One region of the Shinella sp. S4-D37 genome, then DNA from elsewhere that is predicted to be linked to it. Evidence: predicted binding sites of a transcription regulator. Region 1 holds the regulator's gene; the other holds the start of a gene.

Region 1 (7,130 bases):
CAGGTTTTCCGCCCGCACGCCCTTCAAGAGGTCGGCGACCGGGATCTTCGCCTTGATGCCGAGCATCAGGCCCTCGCCGCGCACGTCCTCGATGACGTCGGGGAAGCGATCCTTCAGCGCGGCAAGGCCCTGGCGGAAGACGAGCGCGACGTCGCGCACATGTTGAAGGAACCCCTCCTCCAGCACCACGTCGAGCACGGCGTTGCCGACGGCCATGGCGAGCGGATTGCCGCCATAGGTGGAGCCGTGCGTGCCGGCGACCATGCCGGCCGCCGCCTCGTTCGTGGCAAGGCAGACGCCGAGCGGGAAGCCGCCGCCGATGCCCTTGGCGATCGCCATGATGTCGGGCGCGACCCCCGCCAGCTCATGGGCGAAGAGGCGCCCCGTGCGGCCGACGCCGGTCTGCACCTCGTCCAGGATGAGCAGCAGGCCGTATTCGTCGCAGAGCTGGCGCAACTCCTGCATGAACTCCTTCGAGACCGGGCGCAGCCCGCCCTCGCCCTGCACCGGCTCGATCAGGATGCCGGCCGTCTCCTCGGTGATCGCATCCTTGACGGCCGCGATATCGCCGAAGGGAACCTTGAGGAAACCCGGCGCCTTGGGACCGAAGCCCTCGATATACTTCTCCTGTCCGCCGGCGGCGATCGTCGCGATCGTGCGGCCGTGGAAGGCGCCTTCGAAGGTGATGATATGGAACTTGCCGGGATGGCCCTTGGCGAAATGGTAGCGCCGGGCCGTCTTGATCGCGCATTCCAGCGCCTCGGCGCCCGAATTGGTGAAGAACACCTTGTCGGCGAAGGTGGCCTCCGTCAGCCGGCGGCCGAGGCTTTCCTGGCCCGGGACCTCGTAGAGGTTCGACAGGTGCCAGACCTTGTCGGCCTGGTCCTTCAGCGCGGCGACGAGATGGGGATGCGCATGGCCCAGCGAATTGACGGCGACGCCGGCGGCAAAATCGAGATATCGCTCGCCATCTTCGGCGATCAGCCACACGCCCTCCCCGCGCGTGAACCTGAGCGGCGCACGCATGTAGGTTTCATAGAGCGGCGCGACATCGGCCATGCGCGGATCCTCCGAAAAGAGATGCGGAAAAACAGGAATGCGGCTTGACTTTTCCAGCCTTTAGAAAAACCAAAAGCCGCCTTTCGGCGGCATGCCGCACTATCGGCATTTCGTACCGGGATGTCAACAAAATCGCGGCCGAAATGGCGCTGAACATCCCGCAAGGTGAGGATTCACGGCGCGCACGGAAGGTGTCTCTATCGAGTCACACCCGACCAGCAAGTTGGGGAAAACTCCGAAATCGATTCGCCCGGATTCCAGCGACTCTTGTCACAGAGTCCCCCGGTCTCTAGGTTAAGGACCAATTACTAGACTGCATGCGGCGGAACTAGTCAGCAAGAGAGTTAGGGCGCTCAGGTTCCGGACCCGTCCGGAGCACGACGAGGGATTCCCGCATCCTGGGCGCCGAGCGGAGACGAAAACATGAACTGGACAGACGAGCGCGTTGAGAAACTCAAGAAGCTCTGGAGCGAGGGCCTGAGCGCGAGCCAGATCGCGGCGCAGCTCGGCGGCGTCAGCCGCAACGCCGTCATCGGCAAGGTGCACCGGCTGAACCTGCCCGGCCGCGCCAAGGCCGGCGGCACCCAGGCCGCGGCCCGCCCGAAGCGTCCGGCCCCGGCGACGCCGCGCCCGTCGACCTTCGCAGCCCGCCCCGTCGCCGCCCGCGCCGTCGTCCGTCCCACCGGCAACACCATTGCCAAGGAAGAGATCGACGTCGATTTCGAAGCCCAGGTCGAAACCCTTCCGGTTCCGGCCAACGGCAACAACGTGGTCGTGCCGATGTCGCGGCGGCTGGAGCTGACCCAACTCACCGAGCGCACCTGCAAGTGGCCGATCGGCGACCCGCTCAACGACGACTTCCATTTCTGCGGCAACGAGTCCCCGGACAACTCGCCCTACTGCACCTACCACCAGCGCCTCGCCTACCAGCCCTCGGCCGAACGCCGCCGGATGCGGTAGGTTTTCCACGGCAGAACATGCGATGCGGGCCCGGAAGGGCCTGTTTTCGTTTGGGACGCGGGATGAGGGGCGGACGGCACCCCGGAACGCAAACAGGCCCCTGAGGGCCCATTTCCGTCCTTGGGAGGAATCCCGTTCGCTCAGGCTTCCAGCGAATAACCGGCGCCGCGGACCGTACGGATGACGTCCTGCATGTTGGCGAAGTTGAGCGCCTTGCGCAGGCGCCCGACATGCACGTCGACGGTGCGCTCGTCGACATAGATGTCGTGCCCCCAGACGCCGTCGAGAAGCTGCGAGCGCGAGAAGACGCGGCCAGGCGAAGTCATCAGGAACTCCAGCAGGCGGAACTCCGTCGGACCGAGGCGGACCTCGCGGGTGCGGCGATGGACCCGATGGGTCTCGCGGTCGAGTTCGATATCGCCGCAGCGCAGCACGGTCGAAACCACCTCGGGCTTGGCCCGGCGCAGCATCGCCCTGACGCGGGCGACGAGTTCCGGCGTCGAGAAGGGCTTTACGACATAGTCGTCCGCGCCGGTGGCAAGGCCGCGCACCCGCTCGCTCTCCTCGCCGCGCGCCGTCAGCATGATGATCGGCAGGCGCTCGGTTTCCGGGCGCTGGCGCAGGCGCCGGCACAGTTCGATGCCGGAGACGCCCGGAAGCATCCAGTCGAGGATGAGGAGGTCCGGCATGCGCTCCTGCAGGCGCATCTCGGCCTCGTCACCGGAGAGGATCGTATCGACCTCGAAACCTTCCGCTTCCAGATTGTAGCGGAGGAGGACGCTAAGCGCCTCCTCGTCTTCCACGACGGCAATTCTGGGCACCATGAAGCTGAACCCTACTCTGTTTACTCGGACGCGTCGGCAACGCCGGCCGCGACAACGGAGGTCGAGGTGTCGTCCTTCGGACGCTCGCCCTCCGGCTGCGAGCCGGTCGCCATGTAGTAGATGGTTTCGGCGATGTTGGTCGCGTGGTCGCCGATACGCTCGATGTTCTTGGCGCAGAACAGGAGATGCGTGCAGGGCGTGATGTTACGCGGGTCTTCCATCATATAGGTCAGGAGTTCGCGGAACAGCGAGGTGTAGATCGCGTCGATCTCATCGTCACGCTCGCGGATGGCTTTCGCCTTCTCGATCGAGCGGGTGGCGTAGACGTCGAGCACTTCCTTCAGCTGCATCAGCGCCAGTTCGGCAAGATGCTCCAGGCCGCGGGTGAGCTTGCGGGGCATGCCCGAGCTCTGCACGGCGATGACGCGCTTGGCGGTGTTCTTGCCGAGGTCGCCGACACGCTCCAGCTCGGCGGCGATGCGGATCGCGCCCATGATCTCGCGCAGGTCCGCGGCCATCGGCTGGCGCTTGGCGATGGTGACGATCGCCTTGTCGTTGATCTGGCGTTCGGCCGTGTCGAGGATGACGTCCTCGGAGATGACCTTCTGGGCCAGCGCCGCATCCGTCGTGACGAGGGCGCGGACGGAATCGGCGACCATCTGCTCGGCGGTGCCGCCCATTTCGGAGATGCGGCGGGAGAGGTACTTCAGTTCTTCGTCGTAGATGGAGACGATATGGGTCGATGACATGGCTTTGTCCTTGATGCGCTCGGGTTCAGGTAAGACGGGGCGTCAGCCGAAGCGGCCCATGATGTAGTCCTGCGTGCGCTGGTCGTCCGGGTTGGTGAACATCTTGTCGGTGTCGTTCTCCTCCACGAGGTTGCCGAGGTGGAACATGGCGGTGCGCTGCGAAACGCGGGCCGCCTGCTGCATCGAGTGCGTCACGATGACGATGGTGAAGTTGGCGCGCAGCTCGTGGATCAGCTCCTCGACCTTGGCGGTGGCGATCGGGTCGAGCGCCGAGCAGGGCTCGTCCATCAGGATGACTTCCGGGCTGACCGCCACGGCGCGGGCGATGCACAGGCGCTGCTGCTGGCCGCCGGAAAGGCCGGTGCCGCCTTCCTGCAGGCGGTCCTTCACCTCGTTCCACAGACCCGCCTTCTGCAGGCTCTGCTCGACGATGGCGTCCATCTCGGCCTTGGTCTTGGCAAGGCCGTGGATGCGCGGGCCGTAGGCGACGTTCTCGTAGATCGACTTGGGGAACGGGTTCGGCTTCTGGAAGACCATGCCGACACGGGCGCGCAGCTCCACGACGTCGATCGCCGGATCGTAGATATCGTCCGTGTCGAGCGTGATGCGGCCGGTGACGCGGCAGCCGTCGATCGTGTCGTTCATGCGGTTCAGCGTGCGCAGGAACGTCGACTTGCCGCAGCCGGACGGGCCGATGAGCGCCGTCACGGTGTTTTCACGGACGTTCAGGTTGACGTCGTAGAGGGCGCGCTTGTCGCCGTAGTAGACCGACACGTCCTTGCCGATCATCTTGTAGGAAATGTCGTTCATTTTCTTGTCCAGCGCTTTCTCGACTGCTGCTTCTGACATCATGTTCATAGGATCGATCCTTCTACCAGCGCCGTTCGAAACGGCGGCGCAACAGGATGGCGCCGACATTCATGAGGATGAGGAAGATGAGGAGCACGATGATGGCTCCGGAGGTGCGCTCCACGAAGGCGCGCTCGGCCTCGTTCGCCCACATGTAGATCTGCACCGGCAGGGCCGTTGCCGGGTCCATCGGCGTTGCCGGCATGTCGGCGACGAAGGCGACCATGCCGATGAGGAGCAGCGGCGCGGTTTCGCCCAACGCATGCGCAAGACCGATGATCGTGCCCGTCAGGATGCCCGGCATGGCGAGCGGCAGGACATGGTGGAACACCGTCTGCATCTTCGATGCGCCAAGGCCGAGAGCGGCCGAGCGGATCGACGGCGGCACGGCGTTCAGTGCGGCGCGGGTCGCGATGATGATCGTCGGCAACGTCATGAGGGTCAGCACCAGGCCGCCGACGAGGGCCGCCGAGCGCGGGAAGCCCGCGAAGTTGACGAAGACGGCGAGGCCGAGGAGACCGTAGACGATGGACGGCACGGCAGCGAGGTTGTTGATGTTCACCTCGATGAGGTCCGTGAAGCGGTTCTTCGGGGCGAATTCCTCCAGGTAGATCGAGGCGGCAACGCCGATCGGCAGCGAGAGCACGAGCACGATCAGCATCATGTAGAGCGAGCCGATGGCCGCGACGCCCACGCCGGCGGCTTCCGGACGGCTCGACGCGCCGTTCGTGAAGAGACCGGTGTTGAAATGCTTGGCGAGCGCGCCGCTTTCGACGAGCGTGTTCATCCAGCCGACCTGGGTGTCGGAGATCTTGCGGTTGGTCTCCGGCACGGTGAGGTCGATCTGGCCCTTGAAGGCGGAATCGAGGTCGCCGTGCGCGAGGAAGGTGACGGAGCGCGTCGTGCCGATGATCGACGGATCGGCGGTGACGAGGTCGCGGAACTGCACGCGGACGCTGTCCGAGATCATGCCGTTGACCGCCTTCAGGCCGGCGCGGTCGTCTTCGGCAACGCCGAGAACCTTGGCAAGCGCATTGCGGGCCACGACCGGATAGTTGGCGGAGACCAGCTTCTGCGGATTGGTGGCGCGTTCGTTGTTCTTGTCGATGACCTGTTCGGAGAACTCGACCGGAATGGTGATCATCGACTGCTGAAACGCGGTATAGCCCTTGGAGAAGACCGAGAACAGCAGGAGGAACAGGAAGAGGAGGCCGAAACCGATGGCGGCCATGCCATAGAGGCGGAAGCGGCGTTCGGCTGCGTAGCGGCGGCCGAGGCCGATATCGCGGCGTTCCGGCTTGGCGGCGACGCCGAGGGCGGCCATCGAGGGGCTCGTGGTGACCTGGCTCATTCGTACTGCTCCCGGTATTTGCGCACGATGTAGAGGGCGTAGATGTTGAGGCAAAGCGTGATGACGAAGAGCGTGATGCCGAGCGCGAAGGCCACCAGCGTCTGGGGCGAGGTGAACTCGAGGTCGCCCGTCAGCTGGTTGACGATCTTGACCGTCACCGTCGTCATCGGTTCGAAGGGATTGAGCTGCATGCGGGCGGCGACGCCGGCCGCCAGCACCACGATCATGGTTTCGCCGACGGCGCGGGACGCCGTCATCAGCAGCGCGCCGACGATGCCCGGCAGGGCCGCCGGCAGGATGACGCGCTTGATCGTCTCCGAACGGGTGGCGCCGAGGCCGAGCGAACCGTCACGCAGCGCCCGCGGCACGGCGGTGATGATGTCGTCCGACAGCGAGGAGACGTAGGGGATCAGCATGATGCCCATGACGAAGCCGGCGGTCAGGACGCTCTGCGCCTGGATGAAGCTGGAATAATTGCCGGTGACGAGGCCACTCAGCTGGGCGGAGATGTCGCGCAGGAACGGGCCGACCGTCACCAGGGCGAAGAAGCCATAGACGATGGTCGGGATGCCGGCGAGCACTTCGAGCAGCGGCTTTGCGACCGAGCGGACGTGGCGCGAGGCATATTCCGACATGTAGATGGCGGCGAAGAGGCCGACCGGCACGGCGACCAGCATGGCGACGAAGCCGATATAGAGCGTGCCGGCGAGCAGCGGGATCAGGCCGAACTGGCCGGACGAATCCGTCGCGCCGGCGGCGGCGAAGCGCGGGTCCCAGGTCGTGCCGAAGAAGAACTCCCAGGCCGGGACCATGTTGAAGAAGCTGATCGCTTCCGTCGCCATCGAGGCGACGATGCCGATGGTGGTGAGGATGGCGATGGACGAGGCGACGATGAGGCCGACCAGCATGACGCCTTCGACACGATTGCGGGCGCGGAACTTCGGCACGATCGACCGATAGGCGAAGACACCGCCGGCAAGCGCGGCGACCACGGCGAGGATCGACACGAACATGTTGCTCGCCGTCGTCCTGCGGTTGAGGTCTTCGGCGGCCGTCAGCATGTAGGGCGTCGGGGCGGCGGCGAGCGGCACGCCCTTGCTGCCCAGCACCTCACGGGCGGCGGCGCCATCCTTGAACAGCGCGTCGCGCTCTTCCGCCGAGAGCAGCTTGAAGCCGCGCGCGATGGCGCCGATCATGTTGTAGTTGAGGTTCTGCGTCGCCTGCGGCTCGGCCTTCACCTCGTCGGGAAAGCCCCCGCGGACCGCCGAGCTGATATAGATCGGGCTTGCGGTGATCCAGACCAGCACGATCGCGATGGCCGGCAGCACCGACCAGATG
Region 2 (7,130 bases), 960 kb from region 1:
ATTTCGGGTTCACCTTGCTGATGTCCATCGCCGGCAGCGGAAAGCGCTCTTCCGGATGCGGCCCGTACATGGCGACATGCATCGGGTCCGGCCCCTTCTTCACCGGCTTTGCGGTGGTGGTGCAGCTTGCGAGCGTCGCCGCAAGGGCAAGGAGGGCGAGGGGGCGGAGAGCCGCGAAAGCGCGGGCGCGGGACACACACATCAAGGGGGCACCTGTCGTTCTTCGATTTTGAAATCCGGCTTGAAAGCCTTGCGCGGGTTCTTGTCGGCAAAGCGGGCATCGGCGGGGCGAGAAGAAAGCGGAACTGTGGCAAGGGCCTGGGTGTGTCCCCACGGCCACGCGTCGTTCCGCCGCACAGGTCGTGCCGCTTGCCCCCGCGCGGGCGAGGGCGTAAGGCTTTGGCCATGCAATGGAGTGAGGAAGCCATCGTTCTCGGCGTGCGGCGCCACGGCGAAAGCTCGGTGATCGTGGAGGTGATGACGCGCAGCCGCGGCCGGCATCTCGGCATGGTGCGCGGCGGGCGCTCGCGCGCCATGCAGCCGGTGCTCCAGCCTGGCAATACCGTCGACGTCACCTGGCGCGCGCGGCTCGACGAGCATCTCGGCGAGTTCCGCCTCGAGCCGCTGGAACTGCGCGCCGGGCGGCTGATGGAGACGGCGACCGCCGTCTACGGCGTGCAGGCCATGGCGGCGCTGCTTCGCTTCCTGCCGGAGCGCGACCCGCATCCCCATCTCTACGAGGCGCTTTCCGTCATCCTCGATCACCTGCACGAGCCGGCCGATGCCGGGGAGCTTTTCATCCGCTTCGAGCTTGCCGTGCTCAACGATCTCGGCTTCGGCCTCGACCTCCTCGAATGCGCCGCCACCGGCACGCGCGATGACCTCTGCTATGTCTCGCCGAAATCCGGCCGGGCCGTCTCGCGCGCGGCCGGCGCGCCCTGGGCGGGCAAGATGCTGGCGCTGCCGGCCTTCCTCGGCGACGAGAGCCGGCACGCCGCCGATGCCGCCGCCCTTGCCGATGGCTTCCGGCTGACAGCCTTCTTCCTCAACCGCCATGTCTGCGAACCGCGCGGGCTGGAACTTGCCAGCGCCCGCGACGGCTTCATCCAGGCGGCGCTGAAGGCGCTCGGCACGCCGCGGCACGATGAACCCCGAAAGGCGCAGGCATGACGGTCGAAATCTATCCGGGGCTGACGGTCGCCGGCGTCGGCACGCTGCCGCTCGACGTGGTGAAGCGCGACGGCGGGCTGAAGGTGCTTGCGGCGATGCTGGCCGGCGACCTGCCGGCCCCGCCGATGGCCAAGACACTGGCGTTCAGCCTGACGGAGGTGGAGGAGGGGCGCGTCGTCTTTGCCGGCCTGCCGTCGGCCGACCACCTCAATCCGCTCGGCACGGTGCATGGCGGCTGGACGGCGACGGTGATGGATTCGGCGCTCGGCTGCGCCGTCTTCTCCGTCGTCAGGCCGGGCGAGGCCTATACGACGATCGAGTTCAAGCTGAACCTCGTGCGCCCCGTCCTGCCGGGCATGGGGGAGGTGTTCTGCGAGGGCAGGATCGTGCATCGCGGCCGCACCATCGCCACGTCCGAGGCCTGGCTGCGCGATGGCGGCGGCAAGCTGCTCGCCCACGGCACGGAGACCTGCGCGATCTTCCCGATCGAGAACCTGACGCGCTGAAGTGCGTTCGCCCCCGGGCCTGTCACCGGCCGGTTCGGGTGGAAAGCACTTCCCAGCGCGCGCGCGCCGCGGCGAAGTCGCCGCCGGCTTCGATGATCTCGACGACATGGCTGAACCGGTCGCTCTCGCCGGACAGCCGGAGGCGGACCGTGCCGGCCCGCGCGTCCGCCGCCACGGCCCGGAGGCCGTCCAGGCGGGTGGGACGGGGCGTTTCGGGCCGGATGTCCCCCGGCCGGGCCGCAACCGGCCTCCATGTCAGCGTGCCGTTTTCCATCACCAGCGGCGCCGCGCCGAACGCGACGGGCATCCAGTCCTCCTCGTCGTCGGCCGAAAAATGCGCGACATGGAGGGTGCCGTCATCGAGGCCTTTCCGGCCGTCGGCCAGCCGGGCGCGGTTCGCGACGAATTTGTAGAGGTGCCCGCCATCGCTGCAATAAGTGACCGTGCGGCTATCCCTCTCTACGCGGCAGGCGAGGGCATATGCAGGGCCGAAGCCGTCCTTGGGCCGCCGGTCCGCCTGCGGGACGTCGGCGTTGCGAAGGATCTGGGACATGGCGCGCTCCGGGCTGGCATCGATAAAGAGGCCATTGTGCCCGCCTTGCATGAAAACCGTGCGACAAGCCGAAGAGAACGCCGGCCTCAAACGTAACCCCGTTTGGACTTTGAAAAAAACCGGGTAGTGTCCGCGCCCGGACAATGCCCGTGTTGGAGTCGCAATGCTCGAAATCCTCTCCCTGGTCGCGATCGGCCTGGCGCTCTATACCCTCAATGCATCGCGAAACAGCGCACAGAAGCTCGGCGAGGAGGTTCTGCGGCTGAAGCGCGAGGTCGAGGCGCTGAAGGCCGGCGGCGTCGACCTGCCGGCCGAGACGGCGGCGGCCGAAACGGCTGAGGTCCTTCGCGAGGACGCGGCCGAAGAGGAGACGCCGGCGGATTTCGCCAGCCCCTGGGCCACGGTAGCGGCGGCCGAGGCCGGCAAGGGCCGGGCGATCTTCGGTGGCACGCCGGCCGAAACGGTTACCGCAAGCGAGGGCGAGGTGGCGGACGAAGCGGTCGCGACGGCCTCCGCCGTTCCCGCGGCAAAGCCGAAGGAGAGCTTCGAAAGCCGCATCGGCGCGCGCTGGGCCGTCTGGGTGGGCGGCATCGCGCTGGCGCTCGGCGGCATCTTCATGGTCAAGTATTCCATCGAGGCGGGGCTGCTCAGCCCGGCGGTTCGGCTGTCGCTGGCCGCCGTCTTCGGCCTCGTCCTGATGGCGGTCGGCGAGTTCGTGCGCCGCCGCACCCTGCCGGTCATCGCCAATGCCTTCCAGAACGCCATGATCCCGGGCGTGCTGACCGCCGCCGGCACCACGACGCTCTTTGCCGTCACCTATGTCTGCTACGCCTTCTACGGCTATTTCGGCCCGCTGGCCGCCTTCGTGCTGCTGGCCGCCGTCGCCTTCGTGACGCTCGGCCTGTCGCTCCTGCACGGTCAGGCGCTCGCCGGCCTCGGCCTTCTGGCCTCTCTCGTGACGCCCGCGCTCGTCGCCACCGAGGAGCCGAGCGCATGGGGCCTCTTCGGCTTCCTCTCCGTCGCCTGGCTCGCCACCTTCACTGCTGCGCGCATCCGCCGCTGGCAGGTCGTGCCGGCGCTCGCCAATGCCGGCATGGCGCTCTGGGCGTTGCTCTACCTCTCCGGGGCCAGCACGGTCGAGGTCCTGCCCGTGCTCCTCGCCATGCTCGTCCTCGCCATCGGCCACGGCGTCGTCTGGCCGGGCGCGATCACGGCGGACGACGTGCCGCCCGCGACGGGCGCCGCGTCCGCCGATCCACTGGACCGCCTGTTCGCTCCGCCGGCCGTCGCCGTCTCGCTGACCGGCGCCCTGGCGCTCACCTTCCCGGCACTGGGCCTTGCCCATGCCGTGCCGGCGCTTGCCCGGGCGGATTACGCTTTCGCCGCGATCGTGATGGCGCTCGCCCTTCTCGGCGCGCTGCGCGGCTGGGCGGTCTATCCGGCGCTCTTTTCCGCCATCCCCGCGGTGGTCGGCGTCGGCGCGATGACGATCCGGCCCGGCGGCCTGTTCGACGATTTCTCCGCGCTGGCCCCGCCGACGCTGGAGGGGGCTTCGGCGCTGCCAGTGCCGGTGCTCGGCACCGTGCCGGTCGACCTGCTGCTGGCCCTTGCCGTCCTCTATGCCGCGGTCGGCCTTGCGGGCGTGCGCCTGCGCATGGCCGGCTCATCCGTCTTCGCCGCGCTCTGGAGCCTTATCGCCCCGGCGGTTCCCTTCGCCATCCTCGCCCTGAGCTTCCTTCATTTCGGCAACCTATCCTTCGACCTGAAGCATGGTCTCCTCGCCGTGGCGCTCGGCCTTGCCTTCTTCGGCGCCGCGGAGGCCTTTTCGCGCGGGCGGGCGGAGGAGGGCGGTCTCTTCGTTCCGCAATGGGCGCTCGTTTCCGGCGGCTTCGCCTTCCTCGTACTGGCGCTGCATGCCATGACGGACGGCCTTGCCACGACGCTCGGCATCGCGGTCCTCGGGGCGGCGGCCGTCTTTGCGACGCGCCTTCGCCGCTGGCCGGTCCTGCCCTGGCTGATGGCCGGGGCGGGCGCGATCGTCGCCGGCCGCATCGGCTGGGAGCCGACCATCGTCGGCGCGGCGAACCTTTCCAGGACGCCGGTCTTCAACCAGTTGCTCGCCGGTTACGGCATCCCGGCCGCTCTGCTTGCGCTCTCGGCCTTCGAACTGCGCCGCTGGCCGGGCGAGCGCATCCGCAATCTCCTGCAGGCGCTCGCCGGCCTCTTCCTGCTTTTGACGGCGGCGATCCTCGTGCGGCACGGCATGAACGGCGGCGTGCTCGACAGTTCCGTGCCGACGCTCGGCGAGCAGTCGATCTATACGCTCCTGGTCATCGGCGCTTCGGCGATCCTGATGTCGCTCGACCTGAAATCGCCGAGCCCGGTCTTCCGCTACGGTTCCATGGCGGTCGGCGGGCTCTCGGTCCTGTCGATCCTCAGCGCCCATTTCATCGGCCTCAACCCCTATTTCACCGGCGAACTGCTCGCCAAATGGCCGTTTGTCGACCTTCTCCTCGTCGGCTACCTGCTGCCGGGCATCGCCTATGGCGGCCTTGCTCTTCATGCACGCGGCCGGCGGCCGATGCCCTACGTGATCATGCTGGCGCTGACCGGCGTGGCGCTCGCCTTCGCCTGGGTCACGCTCAGCGTGCGCCGCTACTGGCACGGCGAGGGCATCGCCGACTGGAAGGGCTTCCTCCAGCCGGAGACCTATACCTATTCGGTCGTCTGGCTGCTGCTCGGCGTGCTGCTGCTGGCGGTCGGCTCAAGGGTCGATTCCAGGAGCATCCGCCTTGCCTCCGCCGGCCTCGTCCTGATCGCGGTGGTCAAGGTCTTCCTGATCGACATGGCCAATCTCGAAGGCATCCTCAGGGCGCTCTCCTTCATCGGCCTCGGGGCGGTGCTGATCGGCATCGGCCTGTTCTACCAGAAGATCCTCTCGGGAAAATCCGGGACCGGCGAAAAGGCGGAATTGAACGCAAAGGCGTGACAGGCTAGTCAGGGCGATCAATGATGGATCGTCCATGACCTTTGCCTGCCTCGCCGCCGCCTTCTCGCCCCTCGGGCCGCTTGCCGAGCGCCTGCTGCCGCAGGCCTTCTCCGCCGATGACGGCTCGCACGATGCCGCGCACCTCATCCGCGTGTGGAAGAGCGCGCGCCGCATCCAGGCGGAAGAGGGCGGCGACCCGCGGCTGCTGGCGGCCGCCGTGCTGCTGCACGATTGCGTGGCGGTGGAGAAGAACTCGCCGCTGCGCGCCGAGGCCTCGCGCCTTGCCGCCGAGAAGGCTGCCGGCCTGCTTGCCGCCGAGGGCTGGAGCGAGGGGGACGTGGCCGCCGTCGCCCATGCCATCCTCACGCACAGCTTTTCTGCCAGTCTCGCCCCGCAGACGCTGGAGGCAAGAATCCTGCAGGATGCCGACCGGCTCGACGCGATCGGCATGATCGGCGCGGCGCGCTGCTTCTACATTGCCGGCCGCATGGGCAGCGGCCTCTACGATCCGCTGGACCCGCTCGGCGAAAACCGCCCGCTCGACGACAAGGCCTTCGCCATCGATCATTTCGAGGTCAAGCTGTTCAAGCTGGCGGAAGGGTTCCAGACGGCGGCGGGCGCGCGCATGGCAGGGGAGCGGACGGAGCGCCTGAGGGCGATCCGCGCCATGCTGCTGGATGAAATCTGAAGAAGAACATGGCTTTGTGCCGCCGCATTGAATCTCTCCGGCAGGCCGTTGAATCAACGTTTTAAGGAAAGGTCGCCCACATGAAGGTCGAGGGTCTCAACATTCACCCGCTGAAGAGCGGCCGGGCCATTCCCGTCGAAAGCGCGGCGGTGCGCCTCGACGGCCTTGCCGGCGACCGGCGCTTCATGGTCGTCGAGCCGGACGGCCGGTTCATCACCCAGCGCGAACTGCAGGCGCTGGCCCGAGTCGAGGCGACGGCGGTGGGCGACAGCCTGCACCTCGAAATGGAGGGCCGCCAGCTTCTCGCCAGCTTCGATCCCGAGGACCGCCTCGACGTGACGATCTGGGACAGCCCGGTCAACGCCGCGGTCGCCGACGAGGCCGTCAACGACGTCCTGTCGGACTGGCTGGCGCGCCCGGTCAGGCTGGTGCACATGGATGCCGCGGCCGCGCGGCTGGAGGGCGAGGAATGGGCCGGCAGCCCGGCGCCGGTCGCCTTCGCCGACGGTTTCCCCATCCTCGTGACGACCACCGGCTCGCTCGCCGACCTCAACCGCACGCTGGTCGCCACGGGCCAGGAACCCGTCGGCATGGACCGCTTCCGCACCAACATCCTCGTCTCCTGCGAGGAGCCCTGGGCGGAGGATTTCTGGCAGACGATCGAGGTGGGCGGCATCGCCTTCGATTTCGTCAAACCCTGCGCCCGCTGCATCATGACCACGCAGGACCAGATGACCGGCGAGCGCATCGGGGGCAACCCCATCCAGGGGCTTGCCGAAAAGCGCATGTCCGCCGACCGCCGCGTGCCCGGCATGCTCTTCGGCTGGAACGCCGTGCCGCGCGGCGAGGGCGAGATCCGCCTCGGCGACGAGGTGCGCGTGACGACGACGCGCAGCGAGCGCTGGCCGATGAAGGTGCGCGCCTGAATTGCCCTAAACCCACCCGCGCCGCTTGAAGTAGAGGAACGGCATCAGGGCGGAAAAAATCATCAGGCCGATCGCATAAGGGTAGCCGAAGGTCCATTGCAGCTCCGGCATCAGCTCGAAGTTCATGCCGTAGGCCGAGGCGACCAGCGTCGGGGGCAGGAAGACGACCGAGGCGACGGTGAAGATCTTGATGATCTGGTTCTGCTCCAGGTTGATGAGGCCGAGCGTCGCGTCGAGCAGGAAGTTGATCTTGCCCGAAAGGAAGGCGGCATGGTCGCCGAGCGAGGCGGCATCGCGC

What was found. Region 1 encodes PhoB, which activates phosphate uptake and scavenging genes when phosphate is short. Its sites were predicted from a motif close to TGTCATNNANCTGTCAT; they were not measured.
Region 2: a site for PhoB is predicted at 2,279-2,295, ahead of AB3G45_RS18905 (alkaline phosphatase PhoX). Genes of this name have one in related genera too.

Annotation. Positions count from the first base shown of each region.
Region 1 is NZ_JBFNXL010000005.1:3,299,305-3,306,434, forward strand. It holds gene AB3G45_RS23675 (aspartate aminotransferase family protein) at 1-1,059, opposite strand, end outside; gene AB3G45_RS23680 (GcrA family cell cycle regulator) at 1,483-2,019, shown strand; gene phoB (phosphate regulon transcriptional regulator PhoB) at 2,160-2,843, opposite strand; gene phoU (phosphate signaling complex protein PhoU) at 2,864-3,592, opposite strand; gene pstB (phosphate ABC transporter ATP-binding protein PstB) at 3,635-4,450, opposite strand; gene pstA (phosphate ABC transporter permease PstA) at 4,464-5,792, opposite strand; gene pstC (phosphate ABC transporter permease subunit PstC) at 5,789-7,130, opposite strand, start outside.
Region 2 is NZ_JBFNXL010000005.1:2,335,458-2,342,587, reverse strand. It holds gene AB3G45_RS18920 (L,D-transpeptidase) at 1-202, opposite strand, end outside; gene recO (DNA repair protein RecO) at 406-1,170, shown strand; gene AB3G45_RS18910 (PaaI family thioesterase) at 1,167-1,676, shown strand; gene AB3G45_RS18905 (alkaline phosphatase PhoX) at 1,699-2,229, opposite strand; gene AB3G45_RS18900 (DUF2339 domain-containing protein) at 2,393-5,218, shown strand; gene AB3G45_RS18895 (HD domain-containing protein) at 5,253-5,906, shown strand; gene AB3G45_RS18890 (MOSC domain-containing protein) at 5,987-6,832, shown strand; gene AB3G45_RS18885 (magnesium transporter CorA family protein) at 6,839-7,130, opposite strand, start outside.